DNA from 2 places in the Streptomyces sp. NPDC047886 genome. Region 2 is predicted to be linked to the other one. Evidence: riboswitches for the same ligand, from Rfam matches in the RefSeq annotation. Region 2 holds a riboswitch; the other holds the start of a gene.
What was found. A riboswitch is a leader RNA that binds a small molecule or an ion and turns the genes downstream of it on or off. The one in region 2 is predicted to bind cyclic di-AMP.
Positions count from the first base shown of each region.

Region 1: it holds a riboswitch for cyclic di-AMP, as region 2 does, so the genes downstream of both, ACGF5U_RS15890 (transglycosylase SLT domain-containing protein) here and ACGF5U_RS29235 (C40 family peptidase) in region 2, are expected to answer to the same signal.

Region 1 covers NZ_JBIDCF010000004.1:204,106-213,291, reverse strand. The annotation lists gene ACGF5U_RS15925 (SpoIIE family protein phosphatase) at 1-1,699, shown strand, start outside; gene ACGF5U_RS15920 (VOC family protein) at 1,883-2,677, opposite strand; gene ACGF5U_RS15915 (hypothetical protein) at 2,818-3,147, shown strand; gene ACGF5U_RS15910 (archease) at 3,259-3,735, shown strand; gene ACGF5U_RS15905 (RtcB family protein) at 3,817-5,229, opposite strand; gene ACGF5U_RS15900 (phosphoribosyltransferase) at 5,392-6,045, shown strand; gene ACGF5U_RS15895 (YbhB/YbcL family Raf kinase inhibitor-like protein) at 6,144-6,596, opposite strand; cyclic di-AMP (ydaO/yuaA leader) riboswitch at 6,997-7,184, shown strand; gene ACGF5U_RS15890 (transglycosylase SLT domain-containing protein) at 7,189-8,016, shown strand; gene ACGF5U_RS15885 (hypothetical protein) at 8,237-8,815, shown strand; gene ACGF5U_RS15880 (hypothetical protein) at 8,820-9,134, shown strand.
Region 2 covers NZ_JBIDCF010000012.1:135,510-144,695, forward strand. The annotation lists gene ACGF5U_RS29205 (adenosylmethionine--8-amino-7-oxononanoate transaminase) at 1-657, opposite strand, end outside; gene bioB (biotin synthase BioB) at 650-1,858, opposite strand; gene ACGF5U_RS29215 (8-amino-7-oxononanoate synthase) at 2,002-3,159, shown strand; gene ACGF5U_RS29220 (DUF397 domain-containing protein) at 3,153-3,353, opposite strand; gene ACGF5U_RS29225 (helix-turn-helix domain-containing protein) at 3,368-4,234, opposite strand; gene ACGF5U_RS29230 (ATP-binding protein) at 4,474-4,905, shown strand; gene ACGF5U_RS29235 (C40 family peptidase) at 5,202-5,684, opposite strand; cyclic di-AMP (ydaO/yuaA leader) riboswitch at 5,688-5,892, opposite strand; gene ACGF5U_RS29240 (hypothetical protein) at 6,184-6,510, opposite strand; gene ACGF5U_RS29245 (ABC transporter permease) at 6,584-7,594, opposite strand; gene ACGF5U_RS29250 (TetR/AcrR family transcriptional regulator) at 7,789-8,442, shown strand; gene ACGF5U_RS29255 (urease subunit gamma) at 8,578-8,880, shown strand; gene ACGF5U_RS29260 (urease subunit beta) at 8,897-9,186, shown strand, end outside.

The DNA.
Region 1 (9,186 bases), on a different contig from region 2:
CGAGCGCCTCAAGCTGCTGTACGAGGCCGGTGTGCGCATCGGAACGACGCTGGACGTCGTACGGACCGCCGAGGAGCTGTCGGAGGTGGCGGTCCCCCGGTTCGCGGACTTCGTCACGGTGGAGCTGCTCGACCCGGTCCTGCGGGGCGAGGAACCGTCCGGGGAGCCCACCGAGATGCGCCGGGCCGCCGTGACCGGGGTCCGCGACGACCACCCCCTGCAACCGGTCGGCGACCCGATCAGGTTCGACGTGGCGACGACCCCGATGGGCGCGGCGCTGGCCGGCGGCCGGGCCGTCCTGGAGGAGGACCTGACGGTCGCGCACGGCTGGCGCGAGCAGGATCCCGCGGGCGCCGACCGGGCCCTGGAGTACGGCATCCACTCCCTCATCGCCGTACCGCTGCGGGCGCGCGGCGTCACCGTCGGCATGGCGAACTTCTGGCGCTCGGAGCGGCTCGAACGCTTCGAACAGGACGATCTGGCGTTCGCCGAGGAGCTCGCCGCCCGCGCCGCCGTCGCCATCGACAACGCCCGCCGCTTCACCCGCGAGCACGCCATGGCCGTCACCCTCCAGCGGAGCCTGCTGCCCCGGGTCCTGCCCGAGCAGGACGCCCTGGAGGTCGCCCACCGGTATCTGCCCGCGCAGGCCGGGGTGGGCGGCGACTGGTTCGACGTGATCCCCCTGCCGGGGGCACGGGTCGCGCTGGTCGTCGGCGACGTCGTCGGCCACGGCCTGCACGCCGCCGCGACCATGGGCCGGCTGCGTACCGCCGTCCACAACTTCTCCAGCCTCGACCTGCCCCCGGACGAACTCCTCGGCCACCTCGACGAACTCGTCTCCCGGATCGACGACGAGGAGGGCGACGAGGGCGGCGCCGCCCTCACGGGCGCCACCTGCCTGTACGCCATCTACGATCCGTCGTCCGGGACGTGCAGCATGGCCACGGCGGGGCACTTCGCCCCGGCCGTGGTGCGCCCCGACGGCGGTGTGGACCTCCTGGACGTGCCCCTCTATCCGCCGCTGGGCCTGGGCAGTCAGCCCTTCGAGACCGCCGAGGTGCGACTGCCCGAGGGCAGCCGGCTCGTGCTGTACACGGACGGCCTGATCGAACACCGGGAGCGCGATGTGGACGCGGGCCTCGACCTGCTGCGCGCCACCCTGGCCGACGACGGCGACCGGACGCCCGAGGAGACCTGCCGGGCGGTGTTCGACGCGATGCTCCCCCCGCACCGCAGCGACGACATCGCGCTGCTCGTCGCCCGTACGAGGCTGCTGCCCGCCGACCGGATCGCCGACTGGGACGTGCCGCGCGACCCCTCGGCCGTCGCCCCCGTGCGGGCGGCCTGCGGCCGGCAGCTGGAGCGGTGGGGCCTGGAGGAGATCGGCTTCACGACGGAACTGATGCTGAGCGAGCTCATCACCAACGCGATCCGCTACGGCTCGGATCCGATCCACGTACGGCTGTTGCGCGACCGCACCCTGATCTGCGAGGTGTCCGACGGCAGCAGCACCTCCCCGCATCTGCGGCGCGCCGCCACCACGGACGAGGGCGGGCGCGGCCTGTACCTGGTGTCCCAGTTCGCGGGGCGGTGGGGAACGCGGTACACGCCGGGCGGCAAGGTGATGTGGGCCGAACAGCCGCTGACGGGCGGGCCGCAGCAGCCGGTGACGGCGCTGTTCGACGACCTGTCGTGGTGAGGCCCCGCCGGACACGGACACCGGGGGTGACAGGGTGCGGTGACGGGGCGGGGTGACCGGGCAGGGGTGACCGGGCAGGGGTGACCGGGCAGGGGTGCGCCCCCGGCCGGTGTCCCGTGCCGGGGGCGCATGGGCCGACCACGGACCGACGGGTCAGCGGCGGCCGGGGCCCGGGACCGACGCCTACATCTGGGCCGGCGTGAGCACCACGAAGTCCGCGCCGGCCGGGTCGGCGCACAGCGCGAGCCGCCCGACGCCCTCCGCGTCCTCCGGTCCCATCAGCACCGAGCCGCCGTTGTCCCTGACCCGGCCGACGGCGGCGTCACAGTCATCGGAGGCGAACACCGGGTGCCAGTAGGCCCTCCCGCCGGTCAGGGCGAGCTGGTCGGCGGGCATCTCCATCAGGCCGCCGTGCATGCGCTCCTCCGGCTGGCCGGACGGGGTGATCAAGGAGTACGTTCCGCCGCCGCCCGGGAGGCCCATGTCCTGGGTGGTCCAGCCGAACAGGTCGCCGTAGAACCCCTTGGCGGCGGCCGCGTCCGTCGTGTACAGCTCGGTCCAGCACAGGGCGCCCGGCCGGTCGGCGGCCTCCAGGCCGGTCATCTTGCCGGGCTGCCAGACGGCGAACTGACCGCCTTGCGGGTCGGTGTACTGGGCCAGCCGGCCCGCGTCCTCGGCGTCCATCGGCTCGACCCGGACGGAGCCGCCGAGGCGGCGTACGGTCTCGGTCGTGGCCGCGGCGTCCGGCGTGTGGAAGTAGACCATCCACGCCGAACGCGCGCCCTCCTCGGTGAGCGGACCGAGGCCGCCGACGGCCTTGCCGTCCAGTCTGAAGAAGCCGAACTCCTCGGCGTCGGGACCGAAGTTCTGGAACTCCCAGTCGAACACCGCGCCGTAGAAGGCGGCTGCCGCCGCGACATCGGGTGCGCCGAGGTCGAGCCAGCACGGGGAGCCGGGAACGAAGTCAGTGGTGATCACGGTGGTTTCCTTGGGTCGCGGATCGCGGGAGGCGCGTACCAGAGCAGCGTGTCACCGGGCACGGGGGCGCGCCCCCCGGGCACGGCGAACCGGTGACCCCGTCACGACGCGCCGTACCGGTCTGCGGCATGATGCGGTGCATGGTGGCCACGTCTCCCGACCGGCAGTGCACCGCGACGACCAAGGCCGGACACCGCTGCCCCACCGGGGCCGGTGCGTCCGGTCTCTGCCACGTCCACGACCCCGCCCTGCTGTGCGGACGGCCGAAGAAGCGCGGCGGGCGCTGCGGGGTGGCCACCGGCGGCGGGCCGTGCGCCACGCACGCGGACACACCGGCCCCGGAGGCCGGTGCGGTCACCGAACCACCCGCCCCGGACACGTCGGCGGCCGCGAGCGCGGCCACGGTGCCGGAGGGCTACGCGTCACCGGTACCGGCGGGGTTCGCGGCGCGCACCCTGAACCTCGGCTGACCCGTCCTCCGCACCGCCCCCGGGTCCGGCAGGTTCGGCCCACACGGCCCCGTGACGGATGCGGGCTGGGCGCGGCCGCATGTTCCGGGGACAGTGGGGAAACCGGTCGGCATGGCCGGCGACAGGGATGTCCGTGACGAGGACGGCGACGACGGCGGGCAGGCGCGACGCCCGGGCGAGGGCGGCCATCGCGCCGTGCCGCACACGGCCGACGTACGGATCGAGGCATGGGGCGGGAGCCGCGAGCAGTGCCTCGCGGAGGCGGTGCTCGCCATGGTCGAGTGCTTCGCGGACGTGTCGGGGGTCCGGGCGGACGCCGTACGCCAGGTACGGCTGGCCGAGGGACCCGACGACGACCTGCTGGCCACGCTCCTGGAGGAGGTCGTCTTCCGGCTGGAGGTGCACGGCGAGGTGCCCGTGGACGTGGAGGCGGAGAGCGTCGACGGGGACGTCGACATACGGCTGGCGATGACCGACATGGCGAACGTGCAGATCACCGGCGCCGCGCCGAAGGCGGTCTCCTGGAACGAACTGCGTCTGGCACCCGGTCCGTACGGCTGGTCGTGCGCGGTGACCGTCGACGTATGACCGCGTGGGACCGAGCCGGTGCCCTGCCCCTGGCGGTCCAGCCCTTGGCGGTCCAGCCCCCGCGGTCCGGCTCTTGGCGGTCTAGCCCTTGACGACGCCGAGCGGGACCAGGCGGGCCACCTTCCGGCAGAGGCCGGCGCCCTCGCTCGCCTCCACCACCGCCGTGACGTCCTTGTACGCCTCCGGGGTCTCCTCCGCGAGGGCACGCCACGACAGCGGCCGCACGGCGATGCCCTCGCTCTCCAGCCGGTTCCTCAGGTCCCTGCCGTGGATCGTGCGGGCGGCCTGGTGCCGGCTCATGACCCGCCCGGCGCCGTGGCAGGTGGAGTGGAACGCGTCGCCGCCCGGCACGCCGGTCAGCACGTACGAGGCGGTCCCCATCGTGCCGGGGATGAGCACCGGCTGGCCGGCCCCGCGCAGGTCGGGCGGCAGATCCGGGTGGCCGGGCGGGAAGGCCCGGGTGGCGCCCTTGCGGTGCACACAGAGCCGGCGCCGTTCGCCGTCCACCGTGTGCGTCTCGGTCTTGGCCAGGTTGTGGGACACGTCGTAGACGAGGGTGAGCCGGGCGCTCGCCTCGCGGCCGAAGACGCGGCGGGCCGCCTCGGAGAGCAGCTGGCGGTTGGCGCGGCCGTAGTTGGCGGCGGCGGCCATCGCCCCGAGGTAGTCCCGGCCTTCCGGCGAGTCCACCGGGGTGCACGCCAGTTGCCGGTCGGGTACGTCGATCCCGTACCGCGCCATGGCCCGGTCCATCGCCCGCACGTGGTCCGAGCAGATCTGGTGCCCGAGCCCCCGCGACCCGCAGTGGATCATGACGCAGATCTGGTCCCCGGCGATGCCGAAAGCGGCGGCGACCGCTTCGTCGTAGACCTCGGCCACCCGCTGGACCTCCAGGAAGTGGTTGGCGGAGCCGAGACTGCCGACCTGGCCGAGCCCGCGCTCGCGCGCCCGCTCGCTGACCTGCTCCACGTCCGCGTCGGCCACGGCCCCGCCGTCCTCGCAGCGCGTGAGGTCGCGTTCCTCGCCGTGGCCCTGTTCGACGACGTAACGCGAGCCGCCGTTCAGGAGCCGTTCCAGCTGGCCGTGGCCGGTGAGCCGCCAGACCCCACCGGGGCCCGCCCCGCGCGGGACGGTCCGGTCCAGGCCGTCCATGATCTCCGGGAGCGCCCGCCGGACCGTGCTCGCGTCGCGGTCGGCGGCGAGCAGCCGTACGCCGCAGGAGATGTCGAACCCGACGCCGCCGGGCGAGACGACGCCGCCGGCGTCGATGTCGGTGGCGGCCACGCCGCCGATCGGGAAGCCGTAGCCCCAGTGGATGTCCGGCATGGCGTACGAGGCGCCGACGATGCCCGGCAGCGTCGCCACGTTGGCGACCTGCTCCAGCGACTGCCGGGCGTCCCGCAGCAGCTCGGGCGACGCGAACACCACACCCGGGACCCTCATCCCCGGGCGCGGGTCGATGCGGTACCGGTAGGGGCGCTCCTCGACGAGTTCCATGGCGGCCTCCCCTGGAGGGGGTACCCGTGACGGCCGGGCCCATGTCGCCGGGCGGTGTCGCCGGCGCTCGTACGCGACACGTATGCGACACGTATGCGACGGGACGCACGGGGTACCGGGGAACGGACCGACGGAACGGCACTGCGGGAAGGGAGCGGCACCGTGCGCTTCGACGATCGTCGGCACGCCGGCCGGGAACTCGCCGCCCGGCTCCTCGAATGGGTGGGGGATCACGACCTCACGGGCGTCGTCGTCCTCGCCCTGCCGCGCGGCGGGGTACCGGTCGCGGCGGAGGTCGCCGGCGCCCTGCATGTGCCCCTGGACGTCCTGGTGGTCCGCGAGATCGCCGTGCCCGGCTCCCCGGACGTGGGGATCGGAGCGATCGTCGGCGAGGAGCCGCCGCTCTTCGACCCGGTGGCGATGCAGGCCCTCCACGTGAGCGAGGACAAGCTCGGCGCGGACGTCGCCAGGGAGCGGGTGGAGCTGCACCGGCGTGAGGCCCTGTACCGGGAGGGGCGCCCGGCGCCGACGGTACGCGGCCGCAGTGTCGTCCTCGTCGGCGACGGACTGGCGACAGGCATCACGGCACGTGCCGCGCTGCGCCATCTGCGCCGCCGGGAACCGGCCCGGCTGATCCTCGCGGTCCCGGTGTGCGCCCCGACCACCGCGGCGGCGCTGCGGGACGAGGCGGACGACGTCATCTGCCTCCGGGAACCCTCCGACTTCACGGCCGTGCAGGAGTGGTACGCCGACTTCGGGCAGGTCTCGGACGGCGACGTGATCGCGGACCTGCGCCGGCCGGCGGCCGGCGTCTGACCGGCGGGCCGTCCGGCGATCGAGCGGTCGAGGTGCCGTCCGGCGGTCGAGCGGTCGAAGTCAGGGGGCGGTCGGTCAGCACCGGTGGACGCGGCCGGTCAGCGCCCGTAGACGCCGACCAGGTCGCCGCTGGCGAGCAGGTGCTCGTCCACTGCTCGATGGACCTCGTCGGCGCTCGGGGCGTCCGACAGCACGCACGGCTCCGAGAGCGCGTAGACACGGAAGAAGTAGCGGTGGGCCTCGTCGCCGGGAGGCGGGTGCGGCCCGCCCCAGCCGGGCCGGCCGAAGCCGTTGACCAGCTCTGTCCCGCCGGGTGGCGACTGGCCCGCCGCCACCTCCCCGTCGTGCGGCTCGATGCCCACCACCGCCCAGTGGACGAACGTGCCCGACGGCGCGTCGGGGTCCTCGCACAGCAGCACCAGTTCGGTGGCGTCGTCCGGCACGCCGGACCAGGACAGCGGCGGTGAGGCGTTGTCCCCCTCCCACGCGTGCCGGCGCGCGATGGGGGCGTGGTCGTTGAACGCGGCACTTCTGAGTTCGATTCCAGCCATGCGGGCCGCAGTACCCCTGCCTCCGCCGGCCATGCTCCGGTGGCACCGCCGTACGGGCACGGCACCGAACGCCACACATGTCCGAATAGGGCAATTAGTCAGCCTTTTCGCACGAGTGGCCATCAGAGTCCCTTTCCGCTGGAATTAAGGGAATTCAGCACAGCGTCGGGCGATTTGCCACAGCAATCCAGGCGGGTGTGCATTCCGTGAGATGAATCACCCCGGCATCGGCCGCGCATGCGCGCCGATGCCGTCCTTTCCCGTGCGCCGCAAACACAGTTGAGTCATCCGGCGGCGACGAACCGTCCCCGCCTTGCAAGATCCATCGATCCATGGGATTGCAGGGGGGAATTCAAGCCTTGTTCTGCCCGGCTTCTCTCGTTTACGGTCACCGTCACATCCGGATGGACCGCCGAATCCTGCCGCCTTCCGGATTCCCCACCCACTCACGTACGGCAGGAGCGGGGGAACCAGGTAGGCCGCCGGTCCGGATTTCCGGAACGGCTCGGGGTGAAGTCGCGTCCCTTCGCGGCCGGACATCTCCAGTCCGAACCCGACAGCTCACCTCGCAGGCGACGGAGAGGAATGCGCCATGCCCGCACAGGGTAAGCACCGCCGCCCGAAGAGCAGCCGTATGACCCGTGGTCTCGCCGTCGCGAGCACCGGAGGCGCGGCGCTCGCCCTGCCGCTGACCGCGGCGATCCCCGCCCAGGCAGCCGCCCCGACCGCGGCTCCGGCCGGCGTGGTCGCGGCCCCGGCCGCCGCACCGGCCGCCGCACCGGCCGTGTCCGCCGCCGTCCGGGCCGCCACCGTCACCTACACCGTGGTCGCGGGGGACTCCCTTTCCCGTATCGCCCGCGAGCATTCCGTGAGCGGGGGCTGGAAGAAGCTGTACCAGGACAACAAGAAGGCCATCGGTGGCAATCCGTCACTGATCCGTCCCGGACTGGAACTCACGATCAAGGCGAAGCCGAAGGCGAAAGCGAAGGCGAAGAGCACCGCCAAGGCCACGTCGGCGGACACCGCGAAGCGTTCTGAGCCGGCGAGGGCGGACCGCTCGCAGCAGCGGACCGCTGTGGCGCCCAAGGTCGCCTCGTTCCCGAACAACCTCGACGGCTGGATCCTGGAATCGCTGAGCATCATGGAGCAGCGCGGTATTCCGGGTTCGTACGAGGGCATTTACCGGAACATCATGCGGGAGTCCTCCGGCAACCCGCTCGCCATCAACAACTGGGACTCCAACGCCGCGGCCGGAACGCCGTCCAAGGGTCTCCTCCAGGTCATCGACCCCACGTTCCGTGCCTACCACGTGCCCGGCACGTCGATGGACCCCTACGACCCCGTCGCGAACATCACCGCCGCGTGCAACTACGCCGCCGCCCGCTACGGCTCGATCGACAACGTCAACGGCCCGTACTGACAGAGCCTCGACACCCGGTCCCGGCCCCCACGTCAGCCCGGCCCCCACGTCAGCCCGGCGCTGCTGTGGGGGCCGGGCCCGTCCATGTGGCCGATCGCTCCAGGGCCGGGGCGCGCATGGCAGGAAGGGTGGGGAACTCGTCATTGCGGACGCCGGGCACCGTTCGAAGAATCGAGGGCGTACCGCTCATCAGCCCCCGCTCGGAGCCGGAGCCCCCCTCGTGACCAAGTTCCTGCTGTCCGTCCATGTCCTCGCGGCGATCCTCGTGGTCGGCCCGATCTCCGTGGCCGCCTCCCTGTTCCCCCGCTACGCCGGGCGGTTGCCACCCCGGGGAGGAGGCGGGTCGCCGGACGGCCGGGCCCATGGCGTCGCGGCGTTCCTGCACCGGATCTGCCGCGGCTACGCCGTCGCCGGGGTCGTGGTGCCGGTCTTCGGCATCGCCACCGGAGCGCGGCTCGGAGTGCTCACCGACGCCTGGCTCCTCGCCTCGGTCGTGCTGACGGCCGGCGCCGCCGCCCTCCTGGTGCTGGCGATCCTGCCGGACCAGCGGCGCATGCTCGGCGGGACGGCGGAGGAGACGGCGGAGACGGTCGGGGCCGGGGCGGAGACCCGGGCCGGATCCCGAGCCGGGGCGGAGGCCGGGACCCGGGCCGGGGCCGGGGCGGACGTCGGGGCCGGGGCCGACGGGCGGCATCCTCTGGCTGCCAGGCTGACGGGTCTCACGGGCGTCTTCAACCTGCTGTGGGCCGTGGTCGTCGTGCTGATGATCGTCCGCCCCGGTTCCACCACGGGAGCGTAGGCCCGTGCGTACGTTGCGCCTGGCGGCCGCCGTCGAAGCCGCCTCCCTCGCCGCCCTGTCAGTCAATCTGCTCACCGTGCACATGGAAGAGGTCACCGCGCTGGGCGGCCCCATGCACGGCACGGCGTACCTCGTCGTGATCGCCACCACGTGGTCCATGACCGGCTCCGGCTCGGCGAGGACCCGGTGGTACGCCGCCGTCCCGGGCGTGGGCGGTCTGCTGGTCCTGCGCCGACTGACCGGCCTCGCGCGGCACGGCTCCGTCCGTACACCCGTGCCGGACACCGGCACGGCCACCTCACCGGAACGGGAGACCTGAATGAACCGCCGTGACGTGCTCCGTACGTCCACCGCGATCGGCGCCGCCGGGC
Region 2 (9,186 bases):
CGGCTCCACGATGACGGCGGCGAGCTCGTCCGCGTGCCGCCCGATCAGCTCCCGCAGCCCGTCCGCGTACTCCTCCTCGTACGCGGCGGGCGGCGGCCCGGCGAAGACCTGCCGCGGCAGGGCCCCCGACCACAGCTCGTGCATGCCGCCGTCGGGATCGCACACGGACATCGGCTGCCAGGTGTCGCCGTGGTAGCCGCCGCGCCAGGTCAGCAGCCGCCGCTTGGCCGGGCGGCCCGTCGACCGCCAGTACTGCAGGCACATCTTCACGGCGACCTCGACGGCCACCGACCCGGAGTCGCTGAGGAAGACGTGCCGCAGCGGCCCGGGGGTGATCTCCACCAGCCGGGTGGCGAGCCGGACGGCCGGCTCATGGGTGAGCCCGCCGAACATCACATGGCTCATCCGGTCGAGCTGGCCGCGCGCGGCCTCGTTGAGCACCGGGTGGTTGTAGCCGTGCACCGCCGACCACCACGACGACATGCCGTCGATCAACTCGTCCCGGCCGTGCGCGGGTTCGGCGAGCCGGAGCCGCACCCCGGACGCCGACTCCACGACCAGCGGATCCGTGCGCCCGGGCATGGGGCCGTACGGGTGCCACACGTGCTCCCTGTCCAGCGCGAGCAGCTCGCCGGGGCCGTACAGGGGCTCAGGCATTGGGCGCGAGATCCGTTCCCGCGCCCCGGCGGCGCACCGCCACCAGGTCCGTGCGCGCGGTGGAAGCGGCCTGCGCCGGCGCTCCGGCGGTGTCGGCCGACGGGCCCGCGGTGTCGGCCGGCGAGCCGCACACACCACCGGAGCCGGAGTCCGAGCCGCACCCGCCGCCGGTGCCGCACCCGGCCGCCGCCGCGTCCACGCGGTGCTCGGGCAGCGTCGTCGTGTCCGCGCCCTCCACCTCGAACCCGGCGTCCGCGATCATCTCCAGGTCGGCCTTGCCGGCCTGGCCCTCGCTGGTCAGGTAGTCGCCCAGGAAGATGGAGTTGGCCAGGTGCAGCGCGAGCGGCTGCATCGACCGCAGGTGCACCTCGCGCCCGCCGGCGAGCCGTACCTCGACGTCCGGGCAGACGAACCGGACCATCGCCAGGATGCGCAGCGCCCGCTGCGGGGTGAGGTTCCACTCCTTGGCGAGCGGGGTGCCCTCGAACGGGATGAGGAAGTTGACCGGCACCGAGTCCGGGTCGAGCTCGCGCAGCGCGAAGACCACGTCGACGAGGTCCTCGTCGCTCTCGCCCATGCCCGCGATCAGACCGGAACAGGCGGACAGTCCGGCGGCGTGCGCCCTCTGCACGGTGTCCACACGGTCGGCGTAGGTGTGGGTCGTCGTAATGTCCCCGTACGTCCCTTCGGACGTGTTCAGGTTGTGGTTGTAGGCGTCGGCACCCGCCTCACGCAGCCGCTCGGCCTGGCCGTCCGAGAGGAGCCCGAGGCAGGCGCACACCTCGACGTCCTCGTTCTGCTCCTTGATCGCCTCGATGGTCCTGGACACCCGGTCGACGTCCCGGTCCGTCGGGCCCCGGCCGCTGGCGACCAGGCAGACCCGCTTGGCGCCGCCCGCCACACCCGCGGCCGCCGCCTGCGACGCCTCCTCCGGCTTCAGCCAGGTGTACTTGAGGATCTCCGCCTTGGAACCGAGCCGCTGGGAGCAGTACGAACAGTCCTCCGGGCACAGGCCCGACTTCAGGTTGACCAGGTAGTTGAGCTTCACCCGGCGGCCGAACCACTGGCGGCGCACCTTGCCGGCGGCGGCCACCACGTCCAGGAGTTCGTCGTCGGAGGTCGCCAGCACGGCGAGCGCTTCTTCGCGGGTCGGCAGCTCGCGCCGAAGCCCCTTGTCCACCAGCGTGTTCAACAGGTCCATGGGGGCGATCCTGGCCTACGGCACACCCTCCGGCCAAGGAGGAACTCCACAACGACGGCCGTCTGGGGTGTGTGCATGGCCACACTCTGACCACGCACCTTCTTGGTTAGGGTCTGTGCGCTGCCTACAAAAGGGACCCGGACATGGATCCAGAGACGCCCACGGCCCCGTTCGACTGGACCGACACGGAGGCGCGCCGCCGCGCGGCCGCCGGTCTGGTCCGGGTGCTGCGCCCGCGCCCCGCCCGGTCGGAGTCGCTGGACCTCGCGAGCAACGACTACCTCGGGCTCACCCGCAGGCCGGAGGTGACGGCGGCGGCCGCGGCCGCCGCCCACCGCTGGGGCGCCGGTGCCACCGGTTCACGGCTGGTCACCGGCACCACCGCGCTCCACACCGAGCTCGAACGCGAGCTGGCCGACTTCTGCGGGTTCGAGGCCGCCCTCGTCTTCTCCTCCGGGTACGCCGCCAACCTGGCCGTCCTGACGGCGCTGACCGGCCGGGACTCGCTGATCGTCTCCGACGCGGGCAACCATGCCTCGATCGTGGACGGCTGCCGGCTCTCCCGCGCCGAGACCTCGGTCGTGCCGCACTCCGACCCGGACTCCGTACGGAAGGCGCTGGAGGCCGCCCCCGGGCGGCGCGCGCTGGTCGTCACCGACGCGGTGTTCTCGGTCGACGGCGACGCGGCCCCGCTGGCCGGGTTCGCCGCCGCCTGCCGCGCGCACGGCGCCGCCCTGGTCATCGACGACGCGCACGGCCTCGGCGTCCTCGGCGACGGGGGCCGGGGCACCCCGCACGCGGCGGGGCTCGCGGGCGCGCCCGACGTCGTCGCCACGGCCACGCTCTCCAAGTCCCTGGGCAGCCAGGGCGGTGCGGTCCTCGGGCCCGCCCGGGTCATCGAGCACCTGGTCAACGCCGCCCGGACGTTCATCTTCGACACGGGCCTGGCGCCCGCCGCGGCCGGTGCCGCGCTGGAGAGCCTGCGCCTGCTGCGCCGCGAGCCGGAGCTCGCCGCCCGCGCCCGTGCGGTGGCGGCCACCCTGCACGGGCGGCTCACGGCGGCGGGCCTATCCGCGGTACGGCCTGACGCGGCGGTGGTGTCGGTACGGGCACCGTCGCCGGAGCAGGCCGTGCGGTGGGCCGCCGACTGCCGGGACGAGGGGCTCGCCGTGGGCTGCTTCCGGCCGCCGTCCGTGCCGGACGGCGTCTCACGGCTCCGGCTCACCGCCCGCGCCGACCTGACCGAAGATCAGATCGACGGAGCGGTGGCGACGATCCTCCGTACGGCTCCCGCCTACTGAGCGCGCAGCGAGGAGACGAACGCGCCCCAGGCCGTGGCGGAGAACCGCAGTGGCGGCCTGGCGGTGTCCTTCGAGTCGCGTACGGCGTACCGGCCGGGGCCGAGGTGAGCCGTCTCGACGCAGTTGTTCATCCCGACGCTGCGGCTGCTGCGCCGCCACTGCGCGGTGTCGTGCTGTGCGAGGTAAGCAGACATGGGGGTGCCCCTCCCTACGCGCCGGCACTGATCCCGGCGATGAGATCCAACGAGTCCTCGGGCGTCAGGGCGTGGGCCTGCATGGTGCGGAACGCGGCGCCGTACGCCTCGAGGTCTTCCGTGCGCTCCAAGTAGAGGCTACTCGTCAAGTGGTCGAGAACAACCACATCCAGATCAGAAATGTTCGGAAAGGAGAAGATAACGAAAGACCCGGAGAGTCCCACGTACCCGCCCGTCGCGAACGGCAGCACCTGCAGCCGCACATGGGGCAACCGCGCGGGCTCCAGCAGTGCGCGCAACTGCTCCCGCATCACCCCGGGCCCGCCCACCTGCCGCCGCAGCACCGCCTCGTCGACCACCGCTTCCAGCCGCAGCGGCCGCTCCCCGCGCAGCACCTCCTGGCGGGCGATCCGCACCCGCACCAGCGAGTCGACGGTCTGCGTCGGCAGCCCCTCCAGCGCCGCCCGGGTCACCGCCCGCGCGTACGCGGGTGTCTGCAGCAGGCCCGGCACGACGGACGTCTCCAGCGTCCGTGCCGCGCACGCCTGCGCCTCCAGGCTGATGAAGTCCCGGTACTGCTGCGGGATCACCCCCCGGTACGCGTGCCACCACCCCGTACGGCTGCCGTCCGCCGCCCCGGCCAGCGTCTCCAGCAGCGCCCGCAGCCGGAGGTCGTCGACCCCGTACGCGTCGAGCAGCCGGGTCACGTCGACGTGGGTGACGCCACTGGTCCCGGTCTCGATGCGGCTCACCTTCGACTGGTGCCAGCCCACGAGCCGGGCGGCCTCACGGCTGGTGAGCCCCGCGGCGAGACGCAACCCGCGCAACTCCTCGCCCAGCTTGCGCCGTCGTACCGCCGGCCCGTGCCGTGTGCCGCCCATGGCAGACTCCTCCCGACCCCCTCCCGTCCCGGGTCAACCCCTCAGTCTGCCCGCCGAATCCGTTCTCGCGTAGCAGAGTTCACCGCTTTGAGCGACAGATATATGCATATCTTGGTGGATCGCTCCCACCAGGCGCGACATAAGTGGCAGTCTGGCGGAAGCACAATCCGCGGCCGTTTCTCGTCACGCATCCGCGACATGTCGGAGTCCGGCCTCGGTGGGAAAGGGACAGCGTCGCCATGGCAGATCATCAGGAAGCATCCGTCACTCTGCCGAGCGATCCCGCCTCGGTCTCCGCCGCCCGCAGATACGTGGCGGACGTGCTCGCGGAATGGGGCCTCCCCGGCGGGACGGACATCGGCGACACGGTCCGGCTGATCGTCTCGGAGCTCGCCACCAATGCCGTCCAGCACACCTTCGGGCAGTCGCCCACCTTCACGGTGGACCTGCGCCTGGACCGCGAGGAGCGCCTGCGCATCGGCGTCACGGACAGCCATCCCCGCTGGCCCCAGCGGCTGCCCGCCGCCGTGCAACAGGACAACGGCCGGGGCATGGTGATCATCCGCTGGCTGACGGCGGAGTGCGGCGGCCGGCTCTCGGTCACCCCGACCGACGAGGGCGGCAAGACGGTGTGGATCGCCCTGCCCTGGAGCGTGCCCGTCCAGAGCTGACCGCCGACCCCCACGAGAGCGGTGCCGCCGCCCCGTTCCTCGGCGTCACCGCCGCCCCGTTCCTCGGCGTCACCGCCGCCCCGTTCCTCGGCGTCTCCGCCGCCCCGTTCCTCGGCGTCTCCGCCGCCCCGTTCCTCGGCGTCTCCGCCGCCCCGTTCCTCGGCGTCACCGGCGTGCCCGACTCGGTCCCGCCGTCCGCCCCGCCGCCCCGCTCTCGCGTGCGGTACAGGGGCTGTCGCCGGACATCGCGGACGAATGCCCCTGTACCGCCGTTCATGCCGAGCCCGGCCGGTGCGTCAGCGCACCCGCCCGTACGAGACCGACGAGGACCAGATGCGGTCCAGCTTCACCCACGAGCCGGTCTTGGGGGAGTGCCAGATCTTGTTGTTCCCGGCGTACATCCCCACGTGGTAGACGCCGCGGCCACCGTGGAAGAACACGAGGTCTCCCTTCTGGCGGCTGCCCGCCGAGATGCGCCGCGTCGAGTTGTACTGCTGCTGCGCGGTCCGGGGCAGCTTCTTGCCGGCCTTCTTGTACGAGTAGAGCGTCAGCCCGGAGCAGTCGAAGCGGTACGGCCCGGTCGCCCCGTACTGGTAGGGGGCGCCCCTCTTCGACGCGGCGACGTTCAGGGCCTTGTTGGCGTAGGCGGGCGCGGCGTTCGCCTCGGGAGCGGCGTCCGGCGCCAGCAGCGTGCCGCCGACGGCGGCGAGGGTCAGGGCCGATACGGCGCCCGCCCGGGACAGACGGGACAGAGACGGGACATGATTCTGCGCGTTCATGCGCAACCCTTCGTCAGCCGCCTGTGAAGGATGACCTGTCGGGTTCGGGCTTGACGAAGATGCCCGGCCGCCCGCGCGGCTTCACCCCAAGGGGGACCGGTCCGCTGGACGCGGTGGTCGCCCCGGCTTGCTCGGGTCCTCCACTCCTGCCGATCCACTCGTGTCGACCCGTCGTCCGGCCGGCGGCAGGATTCGGCGTCCGCCCGGACCGCCCCGCCGCGGTGGCGGGGGCTTGTCGTCGCCACGGATCTTTCCCGTCCGATCGCCGATTGCAGAGCGCGAACGACATGGTGTGACCCTGGTCACGACTGATCCGTTCGGGTGGACAAAATGGCTGTTCAGCCGGTTGGGCGAGGGCTGTTGATCCCGGTACCAGCGGCGGAGCAGGGTGCTCCGCCAAACGAGTACAGCGCCACCGCAACTCGCCCCGTACGAAATTCGTCCCTTTGCGTACGCCGTCCGGACGAGGGCCATGTGGTGCCCCACGACGCCAAACGGGTCACCCCGCGCGGTCCTGAGGCAGTGTCACCCTCCCGGTACGCCGCTCGCCGTCCAGCGCGCGCAGCGCACGCGCCAGGGTCCGCGCGTGCACCTCATGTCCGCCCCTGTCGTGCATCGACGTCACGGCGTCCCGCAGCGCGGACGCCCGTGCGACCAGCGCCTGCGCGGCGCGCAGCGCGCCATAGGTGTGCGTGGAGCGCGCCGGGTTGATCCGGCCGAGCAGGTCGACCACCGCGAGGTACGTGTCGATGAATTCACCCTCGGCGCGGGTAGGGCCCCAGTGCCCCAGGGCGGGTGCCGACGGTGACAAGACAGTCGACGGCATACGGAAAGGCCGCGTGTCCCCGTCCGCTACGGCGGGAACACGCGGCCGGCCTGTGCGCGGCGGGCTCCGGTGATCAGGCGGCCGGTGCCGGGGCCGTCTCCTCCCTGCGCGGCCCGGCGCCGACGACGGTGTCCGTCGCGGCGGCGCCGCCGCGACGGCGGGCCGCCACCAGGACCGCCAGGAGTCCGAGCCCGGCCCACGCCGCGAGTGTGAGCGCCGCCGTCCCGGACGCGGCGCCGTCGAAGTACGCGACCGACCGCAGCAGTGCGGTGCCCGCGCCGGGCGGCAGCACCTGGCCGAGCGCCCCCGCCGGCTCGGGGAGCAGCTGCGGGGCGCTCGCCGCACCGGAGAACGAGTTGCCGATCAGCACCATCAGGAAGGCGCCGAGTCCCAGCCCGGCCCGTCCCGCCAGCGCCCCGAGTCCCGCAACGGCCGCACCCGTCGCCAGCGCCGTCAGCGCGAGCGCCCCGGCCTCGATCCACCAGTCGCCCGCCAGCACCCCCAGCCAGCCGTGTACGAGCGCGACCGCCACTAGTCCGACCAGGGTGGAGGCACCGACCAGCGCCGTGGCGGCCCGCAGGCCACGCAGCCCGAGCAGGGTCACCACCGCTCCGGCCGCGACGCCCGCCAGCGACAGCGGCAGGACGCTCGCGGCGAACGCCCCGCCCCTGGGGTCGCCGGGCGGTGGGGTGACGACATCCGCGACGGGCACCGGCGTGCCGGCCGGGGCCGCGGCGGTCATGGCCTGCTGGAGCAGCTGGGCCACGGCGGGGCCGGCCGCCGACGCGGTGAGCAGGCGCGGCCCTTCGGGGCTCACCACGACGGCGCCGTATACGACCCGGTCCTGGATGGCGTCGCGGGCGGCGGCCTCGTCCTCGTACCCGTGGATCTCGAAGGCGCCGTCCTGCCGCCCCAGGCGCTCGGCGACCTGAGCCGTCGCGGCCGGTGGTCCGGCGACGGCCACGGGGAGGTCGCGCGGGGCGATACGGGCGGCGGGCCAGGCGAAGGCCCACAACGCCAGGGCGACGACCGCCGGGACGAGCAGCATCACCGCGATCATGCGGCGCGTGGGTGTGGTGGACATGCGAGTGCCTCCGAACGAAGAGAAGCCGAGAAGCGAGAAGCCGGGAAGCCGAGAAGCCGAGAAGCGGAGAGGGGAGAGGGGGCAGAGCGGAGCGGAGAAGCCAAAGAGAAGGATCGTTCGTTTTACCGACGTCGTCACTGTCCCGCCGCCAGGTACGCCTTGTCAAGAAGGAACGTTCGTTTTACCTTGGGATCATGGCCCGCGTATCCCAGGAACACCTCGACGCCCGCCGCCGTCAGATCCTCGACGGCGCCGCGCGCTGCTTCGCCCGCAACGGCTTCCATGCCACATCGATGCAGGACGTCCTGCGCGAGGTCGACCTCTCCGCCGGTGCCGTCTACCGCTACTTCCGGGGCAAGGACGACCTGATCGAGGCCATCGTCACCGAAGTCCTCGACGCCATCGGCACCACCTTCGCGGCGGCCGCCGCCCAGACCCCACCGCCCCTGCCGGACGCGCTGGTGGGGAAGGTGATGAACGAGGTGCTCTCCGAGCGGTCCGGGCTCTCGTACGACGGCGAGGAGAGCTTCCCGCGCCTGATGTTCCAGGTGTGGACCGAGACCCTGCGCAACGAACGGCTGTCCGACGTGCTGCGCGAGGGCTTCGCGCGGGTGCGCCACGCCTGGGTGGGCGTCGTGGAGGCGTACCAGGCCGCCGGTCTCATGCGGAGCGACATCCCCGCCGACCACGTCGCCAGGACGATGATCGCCGCCGCGCAGGGATTCGCCGCCCAGCAGGCGCTGTTCGGCTCGGCTCCCGTGAGCATCCTCCAGGACGGGCTGCGCGGCCTGATGTCGATGGGCCACGCCCAGGACGCCCCGGCCAAGGGCCGGCAAAAGCCCCGTTAACCTCCCGGAAAAATTTGTGCCGGAGTTTGAAATATCTCTCCGACACACTCGTCCTCGCAGGTCAACAGAGTGTTGAAGCCGGATAGGGTCCCGCTGCGCCCGGGGCGCCCCCGGGCGGGAACTGTGAGGTGGAACGTGCAACTGACCCCGCACGAGCAAGAACGTCTGCTCGTTCACGTGGCAGCCGACGTGGCGGAGAAGCGCAGGGCCCGCGGGGTGAGACTCAATCACCCCGAAGCCGTCGCGCTCATCACCTCGCACATCCTGGAAGGCGCCCGCGACGGCCGCACCGTCGCCGAACTCATGGCGTCCGGACGGACGGTGCTCACCCGCGACGACGTCATGGACGGCATCCCCGAGATGATCCACGACGTCCAGGTGGAGGCCACCTTCCCGGACGGCACGAAGCTCGTCACCGTCCATGACCCGATCGTCTGACGGGGGAGCGGCACCCGTGATCCCCGGAGAGATCCTCTACGCCGACCGGCCCGTCCTCATCAACGAGGACCGCCCCGTCACCCGGCTGACCGTGCTCAACGCCGCCGACCGGCCCGTCCAGGTCGGCTCCCACTACCACTTCGCCGAAGCCAACCCGGGCCTCGACTTCGACCGCGCGGCCGCGCACGGCCTACGGCTCAACATCGCCGCCGGTACCGCCGTGCGCTTCGAGCCCGGCGTACCCGTCGACGTCGAACTCGTACCGATCGCCGGGCTCCGTGTCGTACCTGGCCTGCGCGGCGAGAC